3 regions of the Kitasatospora setae KM-6054 genome follow, and region 2 is predicted to be linked to each of the others. Evidence: riboswitches for the same ligand, from Rfam matches in the RefSeq annotation. Region 2 holds a riboswitch; each other region holds the start of a gene.

Region 1 (3,268 bases), 5.7 Mb from region 2:
AGGTCGAGGATGCGGCGGGCGGCGTCGAGGGCGGCGGCCACGGGGGTGCCGGCGGTGGTGTCGACGGCGGTGGCGCGGGGGGCGCGGCCGTAGCGGAGCAGGGCGCGGCCGTCGCCGACTGCGATCAAGGTCACATCGGCGTCGAGGGCGGCGACGTCGCCGCGGCCGTCGTCGAGGGCGAACAGGAACTTGCCGGAGAGCGCGGCGGCCCACGGCGCGGCGCACAGGGCGAGGTCCAACTCCCTTACCCAGTCGGTGATCTGTTCTCCGCCGGTGCCGTGGCCGTCGAGGCCGGCCAGTGGGGAGGCGACGATGTTGCGGACGCGTTCGTGCGTGTCGGAGGGCAACAGGCCGACGGCGCGCAGGCGTTCGGCGAGGTCGGCGGCGCAGTGGGCGGTCAGGCCGCGGAGCTGGGCGTTGCCGCGGGAGGTGATCTCGATGTCGCCGTTGCCGAGGGCGTCGGCGGCGTCGGCGACGGCGTTCATCTGACGGTGCGTCAACTGACCGCCGGGCAGCCGGAGTCGGGCGAGGTGTCCGTCCTCGGCGGCGTGCAGGCGGAGCGCGCCGGGGCAGGCGTCGGCGCGACCTCGGTCGGGCCCGACGGAGGGTGCCTGGGTGGCGTCGGGTGTGGGTGGCATGGCGGCGAGCATACCCATCGCCCGCGCCCGCGCCACCGCCTCGTCCGACACGTCCGGCCGCCGCTCCCGCCGGGCCTGTCGCGGGGTGATTGCGCAGCTCAGCGCGGTGTGGGCGCGGTGCGGACGCCGTCCGGGGGCGGCGCGGGCCGGATTTCGCGCGGTGCGGACGCGGCGCGGGCAGGGCCCGGACACGACCCGGACGCGGCCCGGGCGGGGCGCCGGTGGTCGGGTTTCGGTCAGCGTCACAGGTCACACTCCCCCGTGGGCCGATCACCCCGTACGATGCTGGCGGGCGCCTCTCGGGGCGTCCGCTGCCAGCGACGGCACAGCGGAGGAAGTCCGGTGCGAATCCGGTGCGGTCCCGCCACTGTGACCGCGGCTCACTGAGCCGTGGGAGCCAGGAACTCCGGCCGTCCTCCACTGCCCGGGGCGAGGACCCCGAGGAAGGCTGTTCCATGCGCTGCCGCATGCCCGTGCCCCGGCGGGCGCCCGCCGTCGCCGGGTCGTCCCGTGCCGTTCGCCCCGCGCCGTCCGCCCGCCTCGCGCCGCTGGTCAGCCCCGGGCCGCTGGTCTGCCACGCACCGTTCGTCTGCCCGGCGTCGCCGGTCCGCCCCGCGCCGTCCACCCGCCCCGTGCCGTCCGAGACGCCCGGGAGGGCTTCCGCATGATCCTGCTGCTGTCGACGTCCGACACCGACCTGCTGAGTGCCCGCGCGGCGGACGGCCCGGTGCCGTTCCGCTGGGCGAACCCGTCCCGGTTGTCGCCGGAGGAGCTGCCCGCGCTGCTGGACGGCGTGGAGCTGGTGGTGGTGCGGCTGCTGGGTGGTCGCCGGGCCTGGCAGGAGGGGTTGGACGCGCTGTTGGCGGGTCCGCGTCCGGTGGTGGTGCTGACGGGCGAGCAGGCGCCGGACGCGCAGTTGATGGAGTTGTCGACCGTTCCGGCGGGCATCGCGGCGGAGGCGCACGCGTACCTGGCGCACGGCGGTCCGGCGAACCTGGCGGAGCTGGGCGCGTTCCTGTCGGACACGGTGCTGCTGACCGGGCACGGTTTCGCGTCGCCGGCGTCGGCGCCGTCCTGGGGCCCGCTGGAGCGCGAGGCGCGGGACGCCGGGGGGCCGGTCGTCGCGGTGCTGTACTACCGGGCGCACCACATGAGCGGGAACACGGCGTTCGTCGAGACGCTGTGCCGGGCGGTCGAGGACCAGGGCGCCCGGGCGCGGGCGTACTTCTGCGCGTCGCTGCGCGGGGCCGAGCCGGAGCTGCTGGCGGAGCTGGGCGCGGCGGACGTGATCGTGACGACGGTGCTGGCGGCGGGCGGTACCCGGCCGGCCGACGCGCAGGCGGGCGGGGACGAAGAGGCATGGGACGCGGGGGCGTTGGCGGCGTTGGACCGTCCGATCCTGCAGGCGCTGTGCCTGACCTGGTCGCGGGAGCAGTGGGAGGGCAGTGACGACGGCCTGTCGCCGCTGGACACGGCGACGCAGGTCGCGGTGCCGGAGTTCGACGGCCGGCTGATCACGGTGCCGTTCTCGTTCAAGGAGGTCGACGAGGACGGGCTGACGGTGTACGCGGCGGACCCGGAGCGGGCGGCGCGGGTGGCGGGCATCGCGGTGCGGCACGCCCGGCTGCGGCACACTCCGGCGGCCGAGCGGCGCCTCGCGCTGGTGCTCTCCGCCTACCCGACCAAGCACGCGCGGGTGGGCAACGCGGTGGGTCTGGACACGCCGGCGTCGGCGATCCGGCTGCTGGAGCGGCTGCGCGCGGAGGGCATGGACCTGGGCGACAGCCTGCCCGGTTTCCACACCGACGCCGGGGGCGGCCACGAGGGCGACGCGCTGATCCACGCGCTGATCGACGCGGGCGGCTACGACCAGGCGTGGCTGACCGAGGAGCAGTTGGCCCGCAACCCGGTGCGCATCCCGGCGGCCGACTACCGCCGCTGGTACGCGACGCTGCCGGCGGCGCTGCGCGAGCGGGTGGAGGAGCACTGGGGGCCGGCGCCGGGCGAGCTGTACGTGGACCGGTCGCGCAACCCGGACGGCGACCTGGTGCTGGCGGGCATCCGCTCCGGCAACCTGCTGGTGCTGGTGCAGCCGCCGCGCGGGTTCGGCGAGAACCCGGTGGCGATCTACCACGACCCCGATCTGCCGCCCAGCCACCACTACTTGGCGGCGTACCGGTGGATCGCGGCGGACCGGGCGGACGGCGGTTTCGGCGCGCACGCGGTGGTGCACCTGGGCAAGCACGGCAACCTGGAGTGGCTGCCGGGCAAGACCGCCGCGCTGTCGGCGGAGTGCGGCCCGGACGCGGCCCTCGGCGACCTCCCCCTCGTCTACCCGTTCCTGGTGAACGACCCGGGCGAGGGCACCCAGGCCAAGCGCCGGGCGCACGCCACGCTGGTCGACCACCTGGTGCCGCCGATGGCGCGCGCCGACTCGTACGGCGACATCGCCCGGCTGGAGCAACTCCTCGACGAGCACTCGAACATCGCGGCGATGGACCCGGCGAAGCTGCCGGCGATCCGGGCGCAGATCTGGACGCTGATCCAGGCGGCGAAGCTGGACCACGACCTGGGGTTGGCGGAGCGGCCGGAGGACGACGGGTTCGACGACTTCCTGCTGCACGTCGACG
Region 2 (3,268 bases):
CGCCGCGTTCGCGCTGCTCGCCAGCCTGCTCTGGGGCGTCGCCGACTACGGCGGCGGGGCGATCACCCGGCGGCTGCCCGCGCTGACCGTGGTGGTGCTCTCGCAGGCGGCGGCCGCCGCGGTGCTCGCGGTGGCGGTGACCGCGAGCGGCGGCTGGGCCGGGGCCGGGCCGGCCCTCTGGTACGCGGTGGCGGCGGGCGCGATCGGCCCGTTCGCGCTGCTGGCGTTCTACCGGGCGCTGGCGCTCGGGCCGATGGGCGTGGTCTCGCCGCTGGCCACCGTCGGCGTGCTGGTGCCGATCGGGGTCGGCCTGTTCCTCGGCGAACGGCCGGGCCCCGTCCAGGCGTCGGGCATCGCGGTGGCGGTCGCCGGGGTCGCCCTGGCGGGCGGCCCGCAGCGCGGCGGGCCCGCGGTCGGCGGGCGGGTGCTGGCGCTCACGCTGGGCGCGGCGTTCGCCTTCGGCGCGGTGCTGGCGCTGGTCGCGCACGCCGGCGCGGGCGGCGCACTGCTGCTGACGCTGTGCGTGCAGCGGCTGACCAACACCGCGGTCGGCGCCGGGCTGCTGGCCGCCGCGGCCCGCCGGCAGCCGCTCGAACTGCGGGCGGGCCTGCGCGAGTTGCCCGCGCTGACCGCCGTCGGGGTGGCCGACGTGGCCGCGAACGGCCTGTACGCGGCCGCCTCCTACCTGGGTCCGGTGGCGGTCGCGGCCGTGCTGGCCTCGCTCTACCCGGTGGTCACCGCGCTGATGGCGCGCGGCCTGCTGAAGGAGCGGCTGCTGCGGGTGCAGGTGCTGGGCGCGGGCCTCGCGGTGGCCGGGACGCTGCTCCTGGCCACCGGTTGACCCGCCGTCAGAACCCGCCGTCAGGACGCCCCGGCGCCGGCCCCGGCGAACGCGCGGGAGCGCTTGGCGATCCGCCAGTAGCCGATCGCCGCGGCCCAGACCAGCACGAACAGGCCGACGATCACGAAGCCGACGTTGTCCAGGCTGAGTCCGGCGATCCAGCCGGTGACCGGGTCGGCCAGGTCGAACTTGTCGTGCAGCACGGCGACCAGCTCGATGGTGCCGATCACGAAGGCCACCGCGATCGACAGCCCGGTGATGGTCAGGTTGTAGTACACCTTGCGGACCGGGTTGGCGAACGCCCACTGGTAGGCGAAGTTCATGAACGTGCCGTCCAGCGTGTCGAACAGGCTCATCCCGGCGGCGAACAGCAGCGGCAGGCAGACCACCGCGTACCAGGGCAGGCCGGAGGCCGCGCCGGAGCCCGCCATCACCATCAGGGTGACCTCGGTGGCGGTGTCGAAGCCCAGGCCGAGCACCATCCCGACCGGGAACATCTGGCCGGGGCGGCTGATCGAGCGGGTGGCCCGGTTCAGCAGCCGGGCCAGCAGACCGCGCGCCGCCAGATGCCTCTCCAGCTCGGCCTCGTCGTACTCGCCGGCCCGCATCGCCCGGAACACCCGCCAGATGCCCAGCAGGGCGACCAGGTTGAGCGCTGCGATCAGGTAGAGGAAGGCGCCGGACGCGGTGGTGCCGATGGTGCCGAGCACCTGGTGGGTGGCGGAGTCCTCGTCCATCAGGGTGCCGGCCAGCGCCGCGCCGCCGGCCACCAGGGCGGCCATCAGCACCACCATCGAGGAGTGCCCGAGGGCGAACCAGAAGCCCACCGAGACCGGGCGGCGGCCGTCCGCCATCAGCTTGCGGGTGGTGTTGTCGATCACCGCGATGTGGTCGGCGTCGAAGGCGTGCCGCATGCCCAGGGTGTACGCGGTGACGCCGAGGCCGACGCCGAACACCTGGGTGCCGACGGCGTAGTGGTGCGGCGCGACCAGGAACAGCAGCGTCCCGAACGCCACCGCGTGCAGCACCAGGATCACCGCCATCAGCCCGGCCGTGCGCAGGGTGTCCTCGCGCCGCCAGCGGAAGGCGGGCAGGGGGGTCCCGGGTTCGTTCCCGGGCAGGGTCGACTCATGCGCGGTCATCCGCGTTCACGCTCCAGCACCTCGTGGATCACTTCGTGAGATGCCGTGGCCGGTCTCCTGGCTGACGGGGTGTTGCGCGCCGGCTCCCGGCCTTCCCGGCCGCGGGCGGCCAGTGGCACGGGGTGGGAGCCGACGACTCCCCGATCACAGTGGCGAGGGCCGCTCCGGACTCCCGCGCCGCACACTCTCGTGACGGACGCGGTGCACCGGCTTCCCGAACACCACGGCCCGCCCACCGTAGGCCCGGCCCGGGCCCGGCGGCAAGAGCGCACCGGGGCCCGGGTGGCGCAGATCACGCCTGGTCAGGAACGTGGTGACGGACTGTCAGGCCATCCAGAAGAAGACGCAGGTCATCCGCTTCTCCTCCAGCGTCGCGCCGTGGTACTCGGTCGCGGTGTGGATCAGGTTGGCGGTGTAGAGCAGCAGCCGGTTGTAGCGGTGCGGCACGGCCAGGTCCTCGGTGAACGAGTCCGGCGGGACGAAGCGGGTGCCCAGGGCGTCCACCAGGTTGTCGTGCGGGGCGACCACGCTGTTGCCGCCGAGCCGGCCGCCGGGGAAGCTCTGCCGGTGGAAGCTGGTGCCGCAGCGCTTGGGCACGGCCGGGTTGAGGTAGAGCACGGCGGCGTACCGGCAGAGCGAGCGCGAGTCGGTGTGCGGGCGCGGCTCGCACTCCCCCGCGCCGACCACCTGCACGCAGTTGTGGTTGAACGTGCCGCCCTCGGCCTGGTCCAGCGCCCAGATCCGCCCGGCCCCGGTCGCCGCCCGCACCAGCGCCTCGACGTGCGCCAGCTCGTCCGGTTCCAGCCCGGGCATCGCCCGCAGGCCGGGCCAGGACTCCGGCCGGTGCGGGTAGCCCTCGTCCCAGTCGGTGCGCGCCAGGTGCCTGGCCCGCACCGCGTCCGGGTCCGGGAGGACGTCGTCCAGCACCCAGTAGTCGCGTCCCCTGGTGGGCTTGCGGTACGGCAGGACCGGGAGCGCCGGGGTGGGGCGCGGGCCCTGGAACGGTTGCACGGGCATGGACCCGACAATAGGAGCGCCGTTCCGGAGCCCTCGCCCAAGGCGTGGTCAACCTTGCGTCAAGGCTTGACCCGCTGACGGGGCGTCACGCCCGCTGGCAGCGCGGGCACCAGAACAGGTTCCGGGCGGCCAGCTCCTCGGTGCGGACCGGGGTGCCGCAGACCAGGCAGGGCCGGTCGGACCGGCGGTAGACGTACACCTCGCCGCCGTGGTCGTCGACCCGGGGCGGGCGGCCCATCGCCTCGGGGGTGTGCTCGGGGCGGACGGT
Region 3 (3,268 bases), 3.9 Mb from region 2:
GCGGGTTCGCCGCGCCGAAGTGGTCGACGTGCAGCTGGCCGCGGGCCGCCCGGGTCTCGCCGTACGCCTCGTGCCGGCCGAACCGCTCGGCCAGGTCGGCGGAGCGCTCGTACGCGGTGAGCATGATCCGCTCGGCGATCAGGGTGGAGAGGGCGACCGCCTCGGCGGAGTCGAAGTCGATCCGCAGCTGGAAGAAGACGTCCTGCAGGCCCATCACGCCCAGGCCGACCGGGCGCCAGCGGGAGTTGGACGTCCCGGCCTCGGTGGTCGGGTAGAAGTTGATGTCGATCACGCGGTCGAGGAAGGTCACCGCGGTGCGGACGGTGGCGTCCAGGCGGTCCCAGTCCATCGCGTTCAGCAGGTCGGCGGCGGTGGCGCCGGGGGCGACGTGCGCGCCCAGGTTGACCGAGCCGAGGTTGCAGACCGCGGTCTCGGAGTCGTCGGTGACCTCCAGGATCTCGGTGCACAGGTTCGAGGAGTGCACCGTGCGGCCCGGCAGCGCGGTCTGGTTGGCGGCCCGGTTGGAGGCGTCCTTGAAGGTCATCCAGCCGTTGCCGGTCTGCGCCAGGGTGCGCATCATCCGGGCGTACAGGGTCTGCGCGGGGATGGTGCGCACGGCCTTGCCCGCCAGCTCGGCCTTCACGTACGCCTCGTCGAAGTCGGCGCCCCACAGGTCGACCAGCTCCGGCACGTCCGCCGGGGAGAACAGCGACCAGTCGGCGTTGGCGTTCACCCGGCGCATGAACTCGTCCGGGATCCAGTGCGCCAGGTTCAGGTTGTGGGTGCGCCGGGCCTCCTCGCCGGTGTTGTCGCGGAGCTCCAGGAACTCCTCGATGTCGGCGTGCCAGGTCTCCAGGTACACGCAGGCCGCGCCCTTGCGCCGACCGCCCTGGTTGACCGCCGCCACGGAGGAGTCCAGGGTGCGCAGGAACGGGACGATGCCGTTCGACTGGCCGTTGGTGCCGCGGATCAGCGAGCCGCGCGAGCGGATCCGCGAGTAGGACAGGCCGATGCCGCCGGCGTGCTTGGACAGCCGGGCGATCTGCGCGTACCGGTTGTAGATCGAGTCCAGGTTGTCCAGCGGCGAGTCCAGCAGGTAGCAGGAGGACATCTGCGGGTGCCGGGTGCCGGAGTTGAACAGCGTCGGCGAGCTGGTCAGGTACTCCAGCCGGCTCATCAGGGTGTACAGCTCGGCGACCTCGCGCACCGACTCCTCGGAGGTGCCGACCGCCAGGCCCGCCGCCACCCGGAGCAGGAAGTGCTGCGGGGTCTCGACCACCTTGCGGGTGATCGGGTGGCGCAGCAGGTAGCGGGACTGCACGGTGCGCAGGCCGAAGTACTCGAAGCGGTCGTCGCCCGCCTCGTCCACCAGCGAGTCGAACAGGTCGGCGTGCGCGGCCACGAAGGCGGCGGTCGCGTCGCCGATCAGGCCCTCGGCGTGGCCCACGGCCACCGAGGAGGAGAACGAGGTGACCTGCTGGGTGGCGGCCTCGTCGCGGATCTCCAGCGCCAGCAGGCGGGCGGCCAGCTTCGAGTACTGCGGGTCCTCGGCGATCATCGACGCGGCGGCCTCGACGGCCAGCCCGCGGAGCTCGGCGAAGTCCGAACCGGCGTGCCGGCCGCGCAGGGCGGCGGCGGCGACGTGGCCGGGGTCCACCTGGGGGAGGTCGGTGCTGCGGTCGGTGAGCAGCCGGAGCAACGCCGCACCGGGGTCGGTGAAGGCGTCGGCGGATCCCTGGGACGGCAGGGTGACTGAGGCGGCGACGGTCAAGGCGCACTCTCTCCTGTGGCGGCGGCGGACGTGGCTCGGGGTGTCCGGGACCGCACGCGGCCAGGGGAAGGCGGCACGGGGGAACGAGAACGCGTTCCGGCGCGCGAAGACCCACCCCCGGTCCGCCCGCGAGACCGGACGGCAAAGCTGTGCTGCACAAGGCGTCTGCGGGGATGCCGTGTCGCACACCGTCGGCAGGTCCTCGGACTGCGCGGGCGTCGCTACAGCCCGCTCACCGTTGCGGGGCAGCCCCGGACTTTCACCGGGTTCCCCTGCGTCGACAGCGAGAGTGAGCATACATGTTGTGGTGGCTGGATCTGGAAGCACCAGATGTAGTAGCGCGTGTCGCGGCGGTGGCGCCGCGCGTAGACAACGAAAACGGCGCCGGAGCCGCCTCGGAACCGCCTCAGAACCGCATCGTGTAGACCATCAGGTCGGTGCCGGGCACCGGCGACCAGTCCCGCTCGGGCGTCCGGACGAAGCCCAGGGCCTCGTAGATCCGGTGCGCGGCGGTCATCGCCGGACGGGTGGAGAACGCCATCCCGCCCAGCCCGAGTTCCCGGCTGCGGGCGATCGACGCCTCCACCAGGGCCCGGCCGACGCCCCGGCCGCGGGCCGCCGGCCCGACCGCGAGCATCCGTATCTCGCCCTCGCCGGGCCCGGCGGTGTCCGCCCACGGGGTGCCGCCGGGCGCGAAGGTCACGCAGCCGAGCACGGCTCCGGAACCGTCGACGGCGACCAGGAGCTCGGCCTCCCGGTCGCGCCGGGCGGCGTCGCGGAGGAGCTCGACGTACGGCGAGTCGGGACGGGTGTGGCCGTCGCCGACGAAGGCCGCGACGCTGACCTCCCCGGCACCGGCGAGGTCGTGGACGAGGGCGCGGCGGACGATCGGAGGCTGCATCCGGACAGTGTGCCGGACCGGCGGCGGCGCGGGTCGGCCAGGTCCGGGTCGAAGGGGTAGCCGGTCGGGCGGTGGACGGTGTCGCGGCCGGTCCGGCCGTGGCGCTCCAGGTCGCGGCCGACCAGGGCGCCGATGAGGCCGAAACCGCCGAGGAGGCCCAGCAGGGCGAGTGCGGTGGTCATGCCTCCACTCTCCGCCCCCGGCCCCCGGCCGACGAGTGGCAGGAACGCACCATTGCCACGAAATCCTGCCACTGCCATCCTGGACCGATGCGGAAGCTCGACAACGTCGCCGTGGTGGTCCTCGAAGAGATCCACCCCTTCGAACTGGGCGTGGCCTGCGAGGTGTTCGGCCTCGACCGGAGCGCCTCCGGCCTGCCGGTCTACGACTTCGCCCTGGTCGGCGACCGGCCGGGGCCGATGCGCACCCACGCCGGCTTCACCGTCGACGTCCCGCACGGGCCCGAGCGGCTCGCCGACGCCGACCTGGTCATCGCCACCGCCACCGGCATCCGCGCCCACTACCCCGAACCGCTGCTCGCCGCGCTGCGGGCCGCCCACGACCGCGGCGCCCACCTGCTGTCGATCTGCTCCGGC

Evidence for each region. Region 2 has a riboswitch for cobalamin ahead of nicT (Nickel transporter NicT). Riboswitches for the same ligand answer to the same signal wherever they lie in the genome.
Region 1: it holds a riboswitch for cobalamin, as region 2 does, so the genes downstream of both, cobN (cobaltochelatase subunit CobN) here and nicT (Nickel transporter NicT) in region 2, are expected to answer to the same signal.
Region 3: it holds a riboswitch for cobalamin, as region 2 does, so the genes downstream of both, KSE_RS24310 (ribonucleoside-diphosphate reductase subunit alpha) here and nicT (Nickel transporter NicT) in region 2, are expected to answer to the same signal.

The regions. Positions count from the first base shown of each region.
Region 1 covers NC_016109.1:7,279,859-7,283,126, reverse strand. The annotation lists gene KSE_RS32035 (putative precorrin-3B synthase) at 1-638, opposite strand, end outside; cobalamin riboswitch at 934-1,060, shown strand; gene cobN (cobaltochelatase subunit CobN) at 1,303-3,268, shown strand, end outside.
Region 2 covers NC_016109.1:1,556,695-1,559,962, forward strand. The annotation lists gene KSE_RS06805 (DMT family transporter) at 1-841, shown strand, start outside; gene nicT (Nickel transporter NicT) at 862-1,983, opposite strand; cobalamin riboswitch at 2,014-2,224, opposite strand; gene KSE_RS06815 (DUF6445 family protein) at 2,308-3,000, opposite strand; gene KSE_RS06820 (Fpg/Nei family DNA glycosylase) at 3,086-3,268, opposite strand, start outside.
Region 3 covers NC_016109.1:5,450,119-5,453,386, forward strand. The annotation lists gene KSE_RS24310 (ribonucleoside-diphosphate reductase subunit alpha) at 1-1,771, opposite strand, end outside; cobalamin riboswitch at 1,948-2,074, opposite strand; gene KSE_RS24315 (GNAT family N-acetyltransferase) at 2,178-2,672, opposite strand; gene KSE_RS24320 (helix-turn-helix domain-containing protein) at 2,942-3,268, shown strand, end outside.